One region of the Bradyrhizobium sp. LTSP857 genome, then DNA from elsewhere that is predicted to be linked to it. Evidence: predicted binding sites of a transcription regulator. Region 1 holds the regulator's gene; the other holds the start of a gene.
The links. Region 1 encodes HrcA, which represses chaperone genes, less so after heat shock. Its sites were predicted from a motif close to GTTAGCACTCNCNNNNNGNGAGTGCTAAC; they were not measured.
Positions count from the first base shown of each region.

Region 2: a site for HrcA is predicted at 2,058-2,086, ahead of UP06_RS16510 (co-chaperone GroES). Genes of this name have one in related genera too.

Region 1 is NZ_JYMS01000027.1:344,045-352,466, reverse strand. It holds gene dnaK (molecular chaperone DnaK) at 104-2,005, opposite strand; gene UP06_RS19105 (hypothetical protein) at 2,391-3,332, shown strand; gene pncA (bifunctional nicotinamidase/pyrazinamidase) at 3,594-4,316, shown strand; gene grpE (nucleotide exchange factor GrpE) at 4,409-5,014, opposite strand; gene hrcA (heat-inducible transcriptional repressor HrcA) at 5,112-6,200, opposite strand; gene rph (ribonuclease PH) at 6,374-7,087, shown strand; gene rdgB (RdgB/HAM1 family non-canonical purine NTP pyrophosphatase) at 7,099-7,734, shown strand; gene hemW (radical SAM family heme chaperone HemW) at 7,721-8,422, shown strand, end outside.
Region 2 is NZ_JYMS01000026.1:495,245-503,666, forward strand. It holds gene UP06_RS16495 (L,D-transpeptidase) at 1-77, opposite strand, end outside; gene UP06_RS16500 (protein phosphatase CheZ) at 391-1,176, shown strand; gene UP06_RS16505 (hypothetical protein) at 1,341-1,862, opposite strand; gene UP06_RS16510 (co-chaperone GroES) at 2,182-2,478, shown strand; gene groL (chaperonin GroEL) at 2,641-4,269, shown strand; gene UP06_RS16520 (hypothetical protein) at 4,522-5,733, shown strand; gene UP06_RS16525 (META domain-containing protein) at 5,886-6,284, opposite strand; gene UP06_RS16530 (L-lactate permease) at 6,426-8,090, opposite strand; gene UP06_RS16535 (ABC transporter ATP-binding protein/permease) at 8,408-8,422, shown strand, end outside.

The DNA of each region.
Region 1 (8,422 bases):
GGGAGCGCGCCCCGTCGAGCCCGACACGACGGCCTCCCCCCTGAGGGGAGAGGCCAGTTCAGCGTGTGGGGTCCAAGCCGTCCGCATCATGACCCTCGCGGGCTTATGCAGACTTCTTGTTGTTCTTGTCGTCGTCGACTTCGGTGAATTCCGCGTCGACGACGTCGTCCTTCGCAGCGTCCTTGGCCGCATCGGCCTCAGCCTGCTGCTTGTACATGGCTTCGCCAAGCTTCATCGACGCCTGGGCCAGCGTGTTGGTCTTGGTCTTGATCGCCTCGGCATCGTCACCCTTCAGCGCTTCCTTGAGGTCGCTGACGGCATCCTCGATGGCGCGGCGCTCGGTCTCGGCGACCCTCGAACCGTGCTCGGCGAGTGCCTTCTCGGTGGAATGCACCAGCGCGTCGGCATGGTTCTTGGCGTCGACCGCCTCGCGGCGCTGCTTGTCGGCTGCCGCATTGGCCTCGGCGTCCTTGACCATCTTGTCGATGTCGGCTTCCGACAGGCCGCCGGAGGCCTGGATGCGGATCTGCTGCTCCTTGCCGGTGGCCTTGTCCTTGGCCGAGACGTTGACGATGCCGTTGGCGTCGATGTCGAAGGTGACCTCGATCTGCGGCATGCCGCGCGGGGCCGGCGGAATGCCCATCAGGTCGAACTGACCGAGCATCTTGTTGTCGGCCGCCATTTCACGCTCGCCCTGGAAGACGCGGATGGTGACCGCGTTCTGGCTGTCCTCGGCGGTCGAGAACACCTGGCTCTTCTTGGTCGGGATCGTGGTGTTGCGGTCGATGATACGGGTGAACACGCCGCCCAGCGTCTCGATGCCCAGCGACAGCGGGGTCACGTCGAGCAGCAGCACGTCCTTGACGTCGCCCTGGAGCACGCCAGCCTGAATCGCAGCGCCGATCGCCACGACTTCGTCCGGATTGACGCCCTTGTGCGGCTCCTTGCCGAACAACTGCTTCACGACTTCCTGGACCTTGGGCATGCGCGACATGCCTCCGACCAGCACCACTTCGCCGATCTCGGCGGCGGTGAGGCCCGCATCCTTCAGCGCCTTGCGGCAGGGCTCGACCGTCTTCTGAACGAGGTCATCGACCAGCGCTTCGAACTTGGCGCGGGTCAGCTTCATCGTCAGATGCTTCGGGCCGGTCTGGTCCGCGGTGATGAAGGGCAGGTTGATCTCGGTCTGCGTCGTCGACGACAGCTCGATCTTGGCCTTTTCAGCGGCTTCCTTCAGGCGCTGCAACGCGAGCTTGTCGTTGCGCAGGTTGATGCCCTGCTCCTTCTGGAACTCGTCGGCCAGATAGCCGACGAGGCGCATGTCGAAATCTTCGCCGCCGAGGAAGGTGTCGCCGTTGGTCGACTTCACCTCGAACACGCCGTCGCCGATTTCGAGAATGGAGATATCGAACGTGCCGCCGCCGAGATCGTACACCGCGATGGTGCCGGTCTTGGTCTTGTCCAGACCATAGGCGAGGGCTGCCGCAGTCGGCTCGTTGATGATGCGCAGCACTTCAAGGCCAGCGATCTTGCCGGCATCTTTGGTCGCCTGGCGCTGGGCGTCGTTGAAGTAGGCCGGAACGGTGATGACCGCCTGGTCGACCTTCTGGCCCAGATGGGCTTCCGCGGTCTCCTTCATCTTCTGCAAGATGAACGCCGAAACCTGCGAGGGCGAGTAGGTCTGGCCGTCGGCCTCGACCCAGGCGTCGCCGTTGGAAGCCTTCACGATCTTGTACGGAACGAGCTTCTTGTCCTTCTCGACCATCGGGTCGTCGTAGCGGCGGCCGATGAGGCGCTTCACTGCGAAGAACGTACGCTCGGGGTTGGTGACGGCCTGGCGCTTGGCAGGCTGGCCGACGAGGCGCTCACCGTCATCCGTGACGGCGACGATCGAAGGCGTCGTGCGCATGCCTTCGGAATTCTCGATGACCTTGGCGTTCTTGCCATCCATTACGGCGACGCACGAATTCGTGGTGCCGAGGTCGATCCCAATGACCTTTCCCATGGTCCAGATATCCTTGTTTTTGCGGCAGGTTGGCTGGGCCCAGAAGGCACCCGAACCGAAACCCCCTAAGATCAAACATCCGCGATATTGCGATGGTTGACGCTCATATAGGAGGGGGGGTGGGCCCCGCAAGGACCGAACGCAAGTTTCGGCCGTGAAAACATTGGGTTTTGGAAGAACATATCCGGGCTGGACCGCCCTTGCGGGTGAGGAATTATTAACAGGTCTGCGCTCGGCCTGCCCCCCGCCGCCACCCTGTTGCGGCAAGGCCAAACCCGCTAAAAGGCGGACCGGCCGGACCACCGCGCGCTAGGCTGCCCCACGCGACAAAGGGGCCCGATGGCCGACCATCGAACGGCCTCAATGTGAACCAAGTAGAGTGCCCATGAAGCTCATTCGCCCCCTCGCCGCGCTCGCCCTCCTCGCTGCCACAGCACTTCCGGCCTTCGCCGCCGACGCCGTTTTCCCGCCTGGCTTGCGCCTCGGCATGGCGCCACTGGTCGGGCTGAGCACGGCCAAGACCTTTCCCGGCTTCGAGAGCGAGGACGGCAACGTCAAGGTGCTGATCACCGAGCTGCCGCCGGCGGCCTATGGCGAGGTCGTGGCCGCCTTCAACGCGAATCCGGCCGGCAGCAACGGCGTCAAGCCGGACAAGATCGAGACGCCGGCGGGGTTGGCCTATTTCACCACCGAGAGCGGCAAGGCCGGCGATACTCCGGTGAAGCGCTATTCGATGATCGTGCCGGGTGCCGGCTTCTCCGGCTATGTCGCGGTGCAGGTCCCCGAGAACGCATCGAAAATCTACACCGACGACGCGGTGCGGCAGATGTTTGCGACCGCGGTAACCCGCAGGGAAGTGTCGGCCGACGAACAGATCGGGCTGATGCCGTTCAAGATCACCGACCTCGCCGATTTCAAGGACGTTCGCACGCTGGTCCCGGGCAGCAGCATCATCCTGGCCGACGGCAACGAGAGCACAGGCTATGAATCGAAGCCGTTCATGATCCTCGGCCTGATCGGCGCGACCCCGCAGCAGGCCGACGATCGCGCCCGCTTCGCCCAGGAGGCCGCGCTCCAGATCCCCGGCGTGCGCGAATCGCGCGTCACCATGTCCGAGCCGATCCGCATCAATGGCCAGCAGGGCTTTGAGACCCGGATCGACGGCATCAGCGGCAAGGACAAGACCGCGGTCACGGTGGTGCAGTGGATCCGCTTCTCAACCGGCGGCGCCTCGCTGCGCATCATCGCCAGCGCGCCGCGCGACCAGTGGGTGAACGCCTTCACCCGCTTCCGCGCAGTGCGCGACGGCATCCAGCCGAAGGGCTAAGCGAAAACGGTCCAGCACACTCGGTGTCGTCCCGGCGGAGGCCGGGACCCAATAACCACAGGGAGTGGTTGCAGGACGAGCCGGTAACTCCGAGTCTTCGCAAAACTATTGCTGCGGCGTATGGGTCCCGGCCTTCGCCGGGACGACGAGAAAGTAGCCCGCCCAAGCGCTCACCAGACCCGGCTGCATTTTCGGGCTTCTGTTCGTATACGAACGGAATTAGGCTCCTTCCTCGTTGGATCATTCAGAGGGAGACGAACGATGCTGGATCGGCGACAAATCTTGGCGGCGCTGGGGACGACGGCGCTCGCGAGCCTCGCTCCAACCGCGCTGTTGGCCGCGGCCTCGATCAAGCCGGACGACACATCCGCGCTGCTCGTGATCGACGTGCAGAACTGTTTTCTTCCGGGCGGCAGCCTCGCGGTGAAGGAAGGCGAGCAGGTGGTGCCGGTCATCAACAAGATGGCCAAGGGATTTTCGAACGTGGTGATGACGCAGGACTGGCACACGCCCGGCCATGTCTCGTTCGCATCGGTGCATTCCGGCAAGAAGCCGTTCGAAACGATCGACCTGCCCTATGGCAAGCAGGTGCTGTGGCCGGACCATTGCGTGCAGGGCACCGACGGCGCTTCGCTGTCGAAGGATCTCTCGATCCCGCAGGCCGAGCTCATCATCCGCAAGGGCTTTCACAAGGACGTCGACAGCTATTCGGCCTTCCTCGAGGCCGACGGCAAGACCTCGACCGGCCTCGCCGGCTATCTCAAGGGCCGCAAGATCAAGCGCGTGTTCGTTGCGGGTCTCGCGACGGACTTCTGTGTCGCCTGGACCGCGCTCGACGCGCGCAAGGCCGGCTTCGAGGTCTATGTCGTGGAAGACGCCTGCCGCGGCATCGACAATCAGGGCTCGCTCGCGAAAGCCTGGGCCGATATGGCCAAGGCCGGGGTGAAGCGGATTCAGTCTGCGGATATCGCGGTGAGCGCGTAAGGCGACGCGACTCTTCCGCCAAACCCGCATCCTGAGGAGCGCGCCCTTCGGGCGCGGCTCCTCACCATGAGGATTGCGAGCTTACGCCCGCTTCAGTTCGCCTCGTTGCTGTTGGCCGCAGGTGCAGCCTTCGCGCCGCCCTTGGCGACACCGACCAGAGCCGGACGCAGCACGCGGTCGCCGATGGTGTAGCCGGCCTGCATGACCTGCACCACGGTGCCTGACGGCACCGACGGATCGGGCACCTCGAACATCGCCTGCTGGAAGTTCGGGTCGAACTTCTGGCCCGAGGGGTCGAACTTCTTCACGCCGTGCTTCTCCAGCGCATTGAGCAGCGAGCGCTCGGTGAGCTCGACGCCCTCGATCAGCGAGGTCATACCGGGATCAGCCGCGGCACGAGTCTCGGCCGGAATGGCATCGAGCGCGCGCTGGAGATTGTCGGCGATGTCGAGCACGTCGCGGGCAAAGCCGGTGACGCCGTAGAGCTTGGAGTCGGCGACCTCCTTGGCGGTGCGCTTACGCAGATTCTCCATCTCGGCCAGCGTCCGCAGCATGCGGTCGCGCGCCTCGGCAGCTTCCTTCTGCAACAATTCGACCGAGCCGGGCTCGGGATCGTCGGGCATGATGTAGGGCTTCGACACCACGGGCTCGCCGGTCGCAGCGGTCGTGTCTTCGGGTTGCCGGTCTCGATCGGTCATCGGCTCTCTTTTCAAACTCGTCTCAGGGATTTTTCTCGCCCGGATATCGTGCTTCGGGCGCCGAAAATCAAGCGCCCGTGATCGTCTGAGCCGCCGGTCAGCCGCCCAGGAGGCGACTGACGATGCGGGCAGCGTAGTCCACGGTCGGGATCACGCGGGCATAATTCAGCCGGGTCGGGCCGATTACGCCCAAAACACCGACGATATGGCCGGCGGCATCCCGATAGGGCGAGATGATGGTGGAGGAGCCGGACAGCGAGAACAGCTTGTTCTCGCTGCCGATGAAGATTCTCACACCCTCGGCGGTCTCGGCGCGGCCGAGCAGATCGACCACGCCGCGCTTGGTCTCAAGGTCATCAAACAGCAGCCGCACCCGCTCGAGGTCTTCCAGCGCGTGCAAATCCTCCAGCAGATTGGCGTGGCCACGTACGATCAGCTGACGATTTTCATTCTCGCCGCCGGACCAACTGGCGATACCGGCTGCGATTACCTTCTGGGTGAGCTGGTCGAGCTCCGCACGGGCTTCGCCCAGTGCAGTTTCGAGCTCGAGCCGGGCCTCGGCCAGCGTCCGGCCGCGAATCCGCGCATTGAGGAAATTGCCGGCCTCCGTCAGCGCCGAGGACGGAACTCCGGGCGGAAGGGTCAGCACACGGTTTTCGACCTGACCGTCCTCGCCGACCAGGATCACCAGCGCCTTCTCGGGTTCCAGTCGGACGAATTCGATATGTTTCAGCCGCGAATTGGATTTTGGCGTCAGCACCACGGCGGCGGCGCGGGTGAGGCCGGACAACCGCGTCAGCGCTTCCGACAGCGCCGCCTCCACCGATTGGGCGTGGCCCACCGACGTCAGCTGGCTCTGGATCGACTGCCGCTCGGCCTCGTTGAGGTCGCCGACCTGCATCAGGGCATCGACGAAGAAGCGCAGGCCGAGTTCCGTCGGCAAACGGCCGGCGGAGGTGTGCGGCGCGTAGATCAGGCCGAGCTGTTCCAGATCGGCCATGACATTGCGGACCGAGGCCGGCGACAACGGCATGGCGATCAGGCGCGAGATATTGCGTGAGCCGACCGGCTCGCCGGTCGTGAGATAACTCTCGACGATTTGACGAAAGATGTCGCGAGAACGCTCGTTGAGCTGGGCAAGGCCCGCGCGCGGCGCGATCAGATGGATCGGATCGTGATGGGCCACGGACGTAACTCCTCTCGGCTGCCTTTAATCTGTCCATCCGGGAGCCCCCTGACAAGCGGGGTTTTGCGATTGCTCGATAGTTGCTTGGGGACCGAAAAGCCCTTGCTGCTCACCCTCACCCCCCCTACAAGCACCGCGAACAGCCTATTCCCGTGAGTTTTGGAGGATTTCCCATGCGGCCAAGCCGCCGTGCGCCCGATGAATTGCGCCCCGTGACGCTTGAGCGTGGCGTGGTCAAATATGCGGAAGGCTCCTGCCTGGTGAAATTCGGCGACACCCATGTGCTGGTCACTGCCACGCTGGAGGACCGCCTGCCGCCGTGGCTGAAGGGCCAGGGCCGCGGCTGGGTCACCGCCGAATACGGCATGCTGCCGCGCGCAACCTCCGAACGCACCCGCCGCGAAGCTGCCGCGGGCAAGCAGAGCGGCCGCACCGTCGAGATCCAGCGCCTGATCGGCCGCTCGCTCCGCACCATCGTCGATCTCGAAGCACTCGGTGAGCGCCAGATCACGGTCGATTGCGACGTGCTCCAGGCCGACGGCGGCACCCGCACGGCCTCGATCACCGGCGCCTGGGTCGCGCTCGCCGATTGCATCAGCTGGATGAAGACGCGCAACATGATCAAGGCCAAGGTGTTGCGCGACAACGTCGCCGCGATCTCCTGCGGCATCTACAAGGGCACACCGGTGCTGGATCTCGACTATGCCGAGGATTCCGAGGCCGATACCGACGCCAATTTCGTCATGACCGGCGATGGCCGCATCATCGAGGTGCAGGGCACCGCGGAACGCGAGCCGTTCACGGAAGCCGAGTTCCTGGCGCTGATGGCGCTGGCCCGCAAGGGCGTCGCGCGTCTCGTGGACTTGCAGAAACTGGCCGTGGCGTAGTCAATAAGCCCATGCATCGCCGAATCACCGGAAAGCTGGTCATCGCCACCCACAATCCCGGCAAGCTCGCCGAGATGAAGGAGCTGTTGGCGCCTTACGGCATCGAGGCGGTGTCGGCCGGTGAGCTCGGCCTTCCCGAGCCGGAAGAGACCGGCAACGATTTCCGCAGCAATGCCGCGATCAAGGCCATCGCAGCGGCGCAGGCGACCAAGCTTCCTTCCTTCGCCGATGATTCCGGCATCGTGGTCGATGCACTCGACGGCGCGCCCGGCATTTTCTCCGCACGCTGGGCCGGTCCGAGCAAAGACTTCGCAGCGGCGATGGCGCAGATCGAACGCCTGTTGCAGGAGCGCGGCGCAACCACGGCGGACAAGCGCACGGCGCATTTCGTCTCCGCGCTCTGCGTCGCCTGGCCCGACGATCATCTCGAAGAGGTCGAAGCGCGCGTCGATGGCACCCTGGTCTGGCCGCCGCGCGGCACGGCCGGCTTCGGCTACGATCCGATGTTTTTGCCCGATGGCCACACGCGTACGTTCGGCGAGATGACCAGCATCGAGAAGCACGGCCTGCCGCCGCTTGGCCTTGGCCTGTCGCATCGCGCCCGCGCCTTCGTGAAACTGGCGGAGATCTGCCTTGAGCCGCGCTAAGGAAGCCTTTGGCGTCTACGTGCACTGGCCGTTCTGCCTGTCGAAGTGCCCGTATTGCGACTTCAACAGCCATGTCCGCCACGTCGCGATCGACGAGGCACGCTTCGCCTCAGCTTTCGCGCGCGAGATTGAAACAACTGCACAGCGCGCGCCCGGCCGCGAGGTCACATCGATCTTCCTCGGTGGCGGCACGCCATCGCTGATGCAGCCGGCAACTGTCGGCGCGGTGCTCGATGCGATCGGCAAGCATTGGACAGTCGCGAGCGACGTCGAAGTCACGCTGGAAGCAAACCCGACCAGCGTCGAAGCCACGCGCTTCGCCGGCTATCGCGCGGCCGGCGTGAACCGTGTTTCGCTCGGCGTGCAGGCGCTTGATGATGCCTCGCTGAAGGCGCTGGGCCGCATGCACAGCGCGCGCGAGGCGCTCGACGCGGTCGCGATCGCGCGCCGTTCGTTCGACCGTTATTCGTTCGATCTGATCTACGCCCGCCCCGACCAGACGCCGGAGATGTGGGCGGATGAACTGCGGCTCGCCATCGATGAAGCCGCCGAGCATCTGTCGCTCTATCAATTGACGATCGAGGAAGGCACGCCGTTTTTCGGCCTGCACCAGGCCGGTAAATTGAAGACGCCGGACGAAGCGGTCGCCCGCGCGCTCTACGATGTCACGCAAGAGACCTGCGACAAG
Region 2 (8,422 bases), on a different contig from region 1:
AAGGCGCTGGCGCTGGTTGCGCCGGCAATGAAGGTGCAAGCGCTGCCAAGCAGCGCGACAGACATTTTCTTGAACATCGACGTACTCTGTACTGTTTCGTCTAGTTACATTCGCCGTCGAACGCGGCTTGCTGATCAGCGCTCGCGACGTGGTCAATAAAGAGCAAAAGGCGTTTTGTTTGGTAAACGGAGGCGGCGTTTCGATTCACCATTTCGCCAAGCGAGGGGCAATTTGGCGATCAGCGTTTATTTTCGGTGAACACCGCAATTGCATGGTTAACCGGCGGTTTTGACCGCGTCGCGCGCGGCCGCACAACAGTTCCGGCCGTGAACTCCGTGTTAAATCGCTTCTGCCTAAAAAGACGCGTGAGTGAGGTGGGGGGAGTTCCTAATGGCTATTCACCGCAAACGTTTTCGTGTCGAGGAGGCTATTGTCGGCGAGATGCCCAGCCCCGAAATGATTGAGGAGGCAGCGCCGATGCATAGCGAGATCATGGCAGAGCTGCGTGCGATCCGCGCACAGATGGCGAAAGGCATTACGCCTGCGCCCTTGTCCGGCAGCGCAGCCATGGCGGCGATCGACGCCTCCACGGCCCAGGAGCTTACCGACGCGCGCACGATGCTTGAGACCTACCGGGCTCAGATCGAGCAGTGCGAGAAGCTGAAGGTCGAGCTCGACCTCATCCATGACGCCATCGATCGTACCAAGCGCGAGATCGCGACGCTGCACGGCAAGAGCTTTGACGGCGGCGAAATGGCCAAGGTCAATGGCGAGCTCGGCGCCGTGGTCGGCGGCACCGAGCAGGCGACCCAGCAGATCCTCGAAGCCGCTGAATCGATCGACCAGGCGGCCAGTGCGATGTCCAAGGTCCAGTCCGCCGATCAGCAGAAGCGTCTGGCCGACGACATACAGGAACGCGTCATCTCGATCTTCGAGGCCTGCAACTTCCAGGACCTGACCGGCCAGCGCATCAGCAAAGTCATGGGCACGATGAAATTCATCGAGCAGCACATCAATGCGATGATGGACATCTGGGGCGGCGTCGACGCGATCAAGTCGCACGTGCCGGCGCAGGTCGACACCCGCAGCGACGACGACAAGCTTCTCAACGGCCCGAAGCTCGCCGGCGACGTCGGCCACGCCTCGCAGGACGACATCGACGCGCTGTTCGACTGATCGGACGCGACATACGGAAAAGCAAAACGCCGGCGAGAGCCGGCGTTTTTGTTGTTCGTCATTGCGAGCGAAGCGAAGCAATCCAGACTGCGTCCGCAGAGACAGCCTGGATTGCTTCGTCGCTTCGCTCCTCGCAATGACGAGTGGTTAGACGGGTACCCCGATCACGCCCTGGGCGCGCAGCGGACGTAGACCATGTTGCCGTAGCGGGTGGCGGCGTCCTTGTCGACGAAGCGGGTGATCATGACGCGGCCGTCGAAGGAGACGATCTCGCGGTCCTGCTCGCCGGGCGTCGGGCCGGACGGGCCGATATAGTTCTTGCCGCCGGGCGAGCCCTTCAGCCGCAATTCCTGCGGTGTTGCCTGGTCGGCCAGATGCATGACAACGCCGCCGGAGGTCCCGGCGCCGATCACGTAAGGATTCTTGCACTGGGCCCGGGCGGCCGCCTCGGTGCGGGCACGGTCGGCCGGGTTCTGGAACGAGGCGAGCCCCCAGCGGCCGACGATCTCGTCGGCGCGGATCGACGCCGGCATTTCCGGCCCGACGCCGGGCTCGGCCGCGGGCGGCGGCGAGGATGACGAAAAGGACGGCAGGCTCAAGCCGCCGCCACAGGCGCCAAGCAGCAGCGCCAGGCAAGAGGCCGCCGCCAGATTGGCAACCGTGCGTGCGTGAGCTGAACTGATCATAGCATTCCCCCGAGCAAGACCACGGCCGCACCCCTCCCGCAGCCAAGCGCAAAACCGCTGGCGGAGCAATGACGTCCTAATATACGCCGGCGCCCCGAACGAGTTTCCAATGCCATCATCCTATATCCGCCTCACCAATCGCTTAACCACCTTTGCTTGACAGGATCGCAGCCAAGCCATATTCCCGGGCGCACTATTAGCACTCGGGAAGACCGATTGCTAAGCGCGCTGTTCGATCCTCGGCAAGAGGATGGATGGCAGCGCTGCCCTCACCCACCTCCGCTGCTTTCGGAAAACCGAGCCTCCAAAGGGAAACGTCATGGCTAAGTCCAAATTTCGTCCGCTGCATGACCGTGTCGTGGTCAAACGTATCGATGCCGAAGCAAAGACCAAGGGCGGCATCATCATTCCCGACACCGCCAAGGAAAAGCCGTCCCAGGGCGAAATCGTCGCCGTTGGCCCCGGCGGCCGCGACGAGGCGGGCAAGCTGATCCCGATCGACCTCAAGGTCGGCGACCGCGTGCTGTTCGGCAAGTGGTCGGGCACCGAGGTCAAGATCGACAACGAAGATCTCCTGATCATGAAAGAGTCAGACATCATGGGCGTGATGGCCTAAGGCCAGACGCCTGAACGGCCGCTGAATGCCATGCCCGGATCATCAGGTCCGGGCATCCATCATTCCGCCGGGCTCGCCCTAGCGGGTCCCGGAATTGATGCGACGAACACACAAGACACATCACGAAACAAGATCCATCGCGAATAACAGGGACTGCAGAACATGGCTGCCAAGGACGTCAAGTTTTCCGGAGACGCGCGCGATCGCATGCTGCGCGGCGTCGACATTCTCGCTAACGCCGTCAAGGTGACGCTCGGCCCGAAGGGCCGCAACGTCCTCATCGAGAAGTCGTTCGGCGCGCCCCGCATCACCAAGGACGGCGTCACCGTCGCCAAGGAGATCGAGCTCGAGGACAAGTTCGAGAACATGGGCGCACAGATGGTGCGTGAGGTCGCCTCCAAGACCAACGACCTCGCCGGCGACGGCACCACCACCGCGACCGTGCTGGCCCAGGCCATCGTGCGCGAAGGCGCCAAGTCGGTTGCCGCCGGCATGAACCCGATGGATCTCAAGCGCGGCATCGACATCGCGGTTGCGGCCGTCATCAAGGACATCGAGAAGCGCGCCAAGCCGGTCGCGGCCTCCTCCGAGGTCGCCCAGGTCGGCACCATCTCGGCCAACGGCGATACCGCCATCGGCAAGATGATCGCGCAGGCGATGCAGAAGGTCGGCAACGAGGGTGTCATCACCGTCGAAGAGAACAAGTCGCTCGTCACCGAAGTCGACATCGTCGAGGGCATGAAGTTCGACCGCGGCTATCTGTCGCCCTACTTCGTCACCAACGCCGAGAAGATGACCGCCGAGCTCGAGGACGCCTACATCCTCCTGCACGAGAAGAAGCTGTCCGGCCTTCAGGCCATGCTGCCGGTGCTGGAAGCCGTGGTGCAGTCGGGCAAGCCGCTCGTCATCATCGCCGAGGACGTCGAGGGCGAGGCGCTGGCCACGCTGGTCGTCAACCGTCTCCGTGGCGGCCTGAAGGTTGCCGCCGTCAAGGCGCCTGGCTTCGGCGATCGCCGCAAGGCCATGCTGGAGGATCTCGCGATCCTGACCGGCGGCCAGCTGATCTCGGAAGAGCTCGGCATCAAGCTCGAGAACGTCACGGTGAAGATGCTGGGACGCGCGGGCAAGGTCGTGATCGACAAGGAAAACACCACGATCGTCAAGGGCGCCGGCAAGAAGCCCGACATCGAGGCGCGCGTCGGCCAGATCAAGGCGCAGATCGAGGAGACCACCTCGGACTACGACCGTGAGAAGCTCCAGGAGCGTCTTGCCAAGCTCGCAGGCGGCGTCGCGGTGATCCGCGTCGGCGGCGCGACCGAGATCGAGGTCAAGGAGAAAAAGGACCGCGTCGAGGACGCGCTCAACGCCACTCGCGCCGCGGTGCAGGAAGGCATCGTCCCCGGCGGCGGCGTCGCCCTGCTGCGCGCCAAGAAGGCGGTCGGTCGTCTCACCAACGCCAATGCCGACGTCCAGGCCGGCATCAACATCGTGCTGAAGGCGCTGGAAGCTCCGATCCGCCAGATCTCGGAGAATGCCGGCGTCGAGGGCTCGATCGTGGTCGGCAAGATCCTGGAGAACAAGTCCGAGACCTTCGGCTTCGACGCACAGAACGAGGACTATGTCGACATGGTCGAGAAGGGCATCATCGACCCCGCCAAGGTGGTGCGCACCGCGCTCCAGGACGCCGCCTCGATCGCAGGCCTGCTGGTCACCACCGAGGCGATGGTCGCCGAATCGCCGAAGAAGGAAGCCGCGCCCGCCCCGGGCGGCGGGGGCATGGGCGGCTTCTAGGCCGTTCGTTCCAATGCAATGTTGCGAAGGCCGCCTCCGGGCGGCCTTCTTTTTTGCCGACTATGTTTTTTACAGACTTGGGTTTTTTACAGATCTGGGCCCAAGCTTTCCGATTCAACCGACGGCCAAAACCCACTACGGTGGCGCCGATTCTATTGTTTGAGCATGATCCTTTCGGAAAACCGCTTCACACTTTGCGCTAACGCGGTCCTCCGGGTCCGAATCATGCTCCATTGCTCGAGGAATTCGTCGATGCGCGCGCTTCTGGTTTGCTCAACAGCCCTTTTGGCGGCTCTGCTTGCCGTCTCGCCCGAAGTCGCCTCCGCCCAGATGAAGCTGTCGCCAAAGGCGACGGCGCCCGGTGGCACGGAGACGCGCTATTTCACCTCGATCGACGGACTGATGGACGGCAATGCCGACGTGATCCTGAAGGAGACGCGGTCCGGCAAGATCGTCACGGCGGCCGTGCTCGACGTCTGCTACCCCGTCGCCAAGAATTCCGACCGCAAGGACCGCTTCGTCGTCAATCTCCAGGTCGCGGGCCAGACGCTGACCGGCACAACCTCGAGCCTTGGCGAGAAGGCGCCGGTCACCGTCAAGCTCGCGCGCAAGCCGACCGGCGACACCTTCGAATTCCGCGGCCAGATCGGCATCGGCCAGGTCATGACCGAGGTCGCCTCGCCCGACAATTCCGATCTCAGCGAGAAGGAATTTCTGGACAACCAGACCACCGATGACGGCATCACGCCGCAGCCGAAGGATTTTACCGAAGTCTCGCCGGAAGCAATCGCGGTCAAGGTCAAGCTGGATGCGGCGACCGACTTCCTGAAGAGCCTTAGGGGTCAGGACATCGAGGTGACGCTGGCGAGCCTGACCGTCGGCTGCGACGCGCTGCGCGCCGGCGAGCAGACCATCAACATGTCGGTCGATCCGGAGCGCGCGGCCGCGCTGCTCGCGAAATTCAAGGCGACGCCGGGCGTCACCGCCGCCGGCTGGACCTCCGGGATGACCGAGATGGATCGCTCCATCCGCATCGCCGCAGCCGACTGGCGCGACGGCGACAAGATCAACCGTGACAAGCTCGCGACCGCGGTCGCGGGCGTGCTGAGCAGGACGCTCGCGGCCAAGCCGGTCTCGCAAAACTTCAGCCCCGCCACCGGCAAGCTCAAGCTCGTCTTCAAGCGGCCGAACCAGGATTTCCCGGCGCTCGAACTCACCGACACGATCGAGGTCGCGGCCCTCGTCTCCGCCGACAAGCCGGGGACGACCGACAAGTTGATGCTCTGGATCGGCAACCCCTCAACCACGACCACCGATGAGAGCACCGGCGCAAAGCTCAATTTGTCCGACGAAGCGGCAGCCGACGAGGAAAGCGACCAGGCTGACGACAACGGCTCGGTCGAGGCGCTGGCCAAGGAGCTGAAGGGCCAGCGCTGGGACGCCGACAAGTCGGTGTGGAAGTAGGCTGATCGCCAAACTCAGGTCTCTGTCATCGCCCGCCTTGTGCGCGCTTGCGCACTGGGGCGGGCGATCCAGTACTCCGAGACGACAGTCGTCAATCGATAAGCCGCGGCGTACTGGATTCCCCGCCTGCGCGGGGAATGACAGCGAGAGAGCTAATTCCCGTTGGCGCGAAAGCGCAGCGGCTTCGGGCCGATCAGCGTGAGCACGTCGCCCTGGCGCTTCCAGGTCTCGACGGCTGCGAGCGCCGCGACGAGATCGTCGTCGGCCTGGGCCTTTGCCTGTGGGCAGGAACGGTCCTGGATCTGACCGGGGACGAAGATCACGGTGTTGCCGGCAACGGAAAACTGGCCCTTGCCGCCCTTGCACCAGAGCTCCAGCACGACCTCGCCATTGTCGCCGATCTCGATGTTCGGGATCCGTTTCGAGCCGGACTGCGGCACCGCCTCCAATGTCATCTCGGTGCCGAAGGGGAAGCCCTCTTCCGCACACGCGACAGTGGACATCGCAAGCACCGCGGCCGCCGCACATACCATCCGCTTGAACGAAACCATGAGACCTCTCGACCAACCCGATTTTCCGGGTCTTCTATAAGACGGCGAAGCCTTTGAGAAGGTTCGTCGATTCAAGTCGCAAAAATCCCCGCGGGAACGAGCAACCCCGCGGGGATTTGCGTCGAAACTGGGCGTCGCCCGCTACTTCAGGACCATCGCCGTGAACGGCCAGACATAGGCCTGCAACGTCACGAACACGCCGACCAGCGAGGCCAGCACGATCGAGTGCCAGAACACGAAACGCAGGATCGTGCCCTCGTGGCCGTACCAGTTGGTGGCGGTGGACGCGACCACGATCGATTGCGCGTCGATCATCTTGCCCATCACGCCGCCGGACGAGTTCGCCGCCGCCATCAGGATCGGCGACAGGCCGAGCTGCTCGGAGGTGATCTTCTGGAGGTTGCCGAACAGGATATTCGACGACGTATCCGATCCCGTCAGCGCCACACCGAGCCAGCCGAGCAGCGTGCCGAAGAAGGGATAGAGCACCCCGGTTGCGGCGAACGCCAAGCCGAGCGTCGCGTCGACGCCGGACAGACGCGTGAGCGTGCCGATCGCAAGCATCGCCGAGATCGTGATCAGCGAGATCGCGCAGAGCCGAATGGTGCGGCCATATTCCACCAGCAACCTGCCGGGCCCGACGCCCATCAGGAAGCCCGAGATGATCGCCGCGATCAGCAGGCCCGTGCCGGTGAACGACAAATAGGTGAAGCCGAACACCGCGCCCTCCGGCGTCGGCTTAGCCGCAACCGGCGCCACCTTGTTGATCATCTGGTGCAACTCGGGAACGGGATAGTTCCAGGTAAAGATCGAGTTCGCCCAGGTCTTGAAGCCGCCGTTGCCCCAGATCAGCATCACGATGCAGACGATGATCCACGGCAGCAGCGCGCTGAACAGCTCGCCCTGCGTCAGCGGCGTTTTGTCGAGCGGCTTGGCCGCGGCCATGGTGGCGGTCGATTCGTCGCGGCCGCGCAGCGCCGGCGACAGCCAGAGTTGCCGGGGTTGCCATACTTTCAAGAACAGGATCAGCGCGCCCATCGAGATCAGCGACGCGCCGATGTCGACGATCCAGGGATTGACGAAATTGGAAATCACGAATTGCGGGACTGCGAACGACACGCCGGTGACGAGGATCGCCGGCCAGACGTCCTTCATGCCCTTCCAGCCCGCGAACGCCCACACCACCCAGAACGGCACGATCAGCGAAAAGATCGGCAGTTGCCGCCCGACCATCGCGCCGAGGATGTAGGGATCGAGCCCGGTGACCGAGGCGAGGCCCTGGATCGGCGTGCCGAGCGCACCAAAGGCGACCGGCGCGGTGTTGGCGATCAGCGACAGGCCGGAGGCCGCGAGCGGTGAGAAGCCGAGGCCGATCAGCACGGCACCGGTGATCGCCACCGGCGTACCGAAGCCCGAAGCGCCCTCGAAGAAGGCGCCGAAGGAGAAGGCGATCAGCAGAAGTTGCAGCCGCCGGTCCTCGGTGACGCCGCCGACCGCACGCTTCAAGAGCTCGAAGCGGCCAGTCGCCACCGTTACCTGGTAGAGGAAGATGACATTGAGGACGATCCAGCCGATCGGAAAGAAGCCGGTCACGATGCCGAGGATCGAGGCGCGGATCGACATGCCCGTGGGCATGCCAAACACCTGAATGGTGATCAGGTTGGTCACGATCACCGCAATGACGGCAGCAATGTGAGCCTGAACGCGTCCGCTCGCGATCAGGACCAGCAACGTGATCACGGGCACCGCCGCCGCGATCGTCGACAGCACGGGGCTGTTCAGCGGATCATAGACTTGATTCCACATGGTCTTCCTCCCCCACGCGTTTATGTGGCAGGCCGGCCAGCGTGGACGGCGGAGCCTGCCTGGCGTGGTGGTGAAGTGTGCCTTTGAACCTGAAGCGAACGACTTGCGAATGCGGCTGTTCCCGCCCGCTCACAAGCTCGCGAAGTCCCGGAGGCCCCCACCCCGCGCCGTTAAAGCCCATGCTAGGGTTGCAAGCCGCGACAAGCCAACGCAAATTGCACAACTTGCGACTTTAGTCTAAGCGCGCTTATTCCCGCCATTGCCTCAGCCATTTGGCTCCAGGCATTTGCGCACATCCCCGCAGGAGACAAAGCTCTGTGAAGAACATCAGC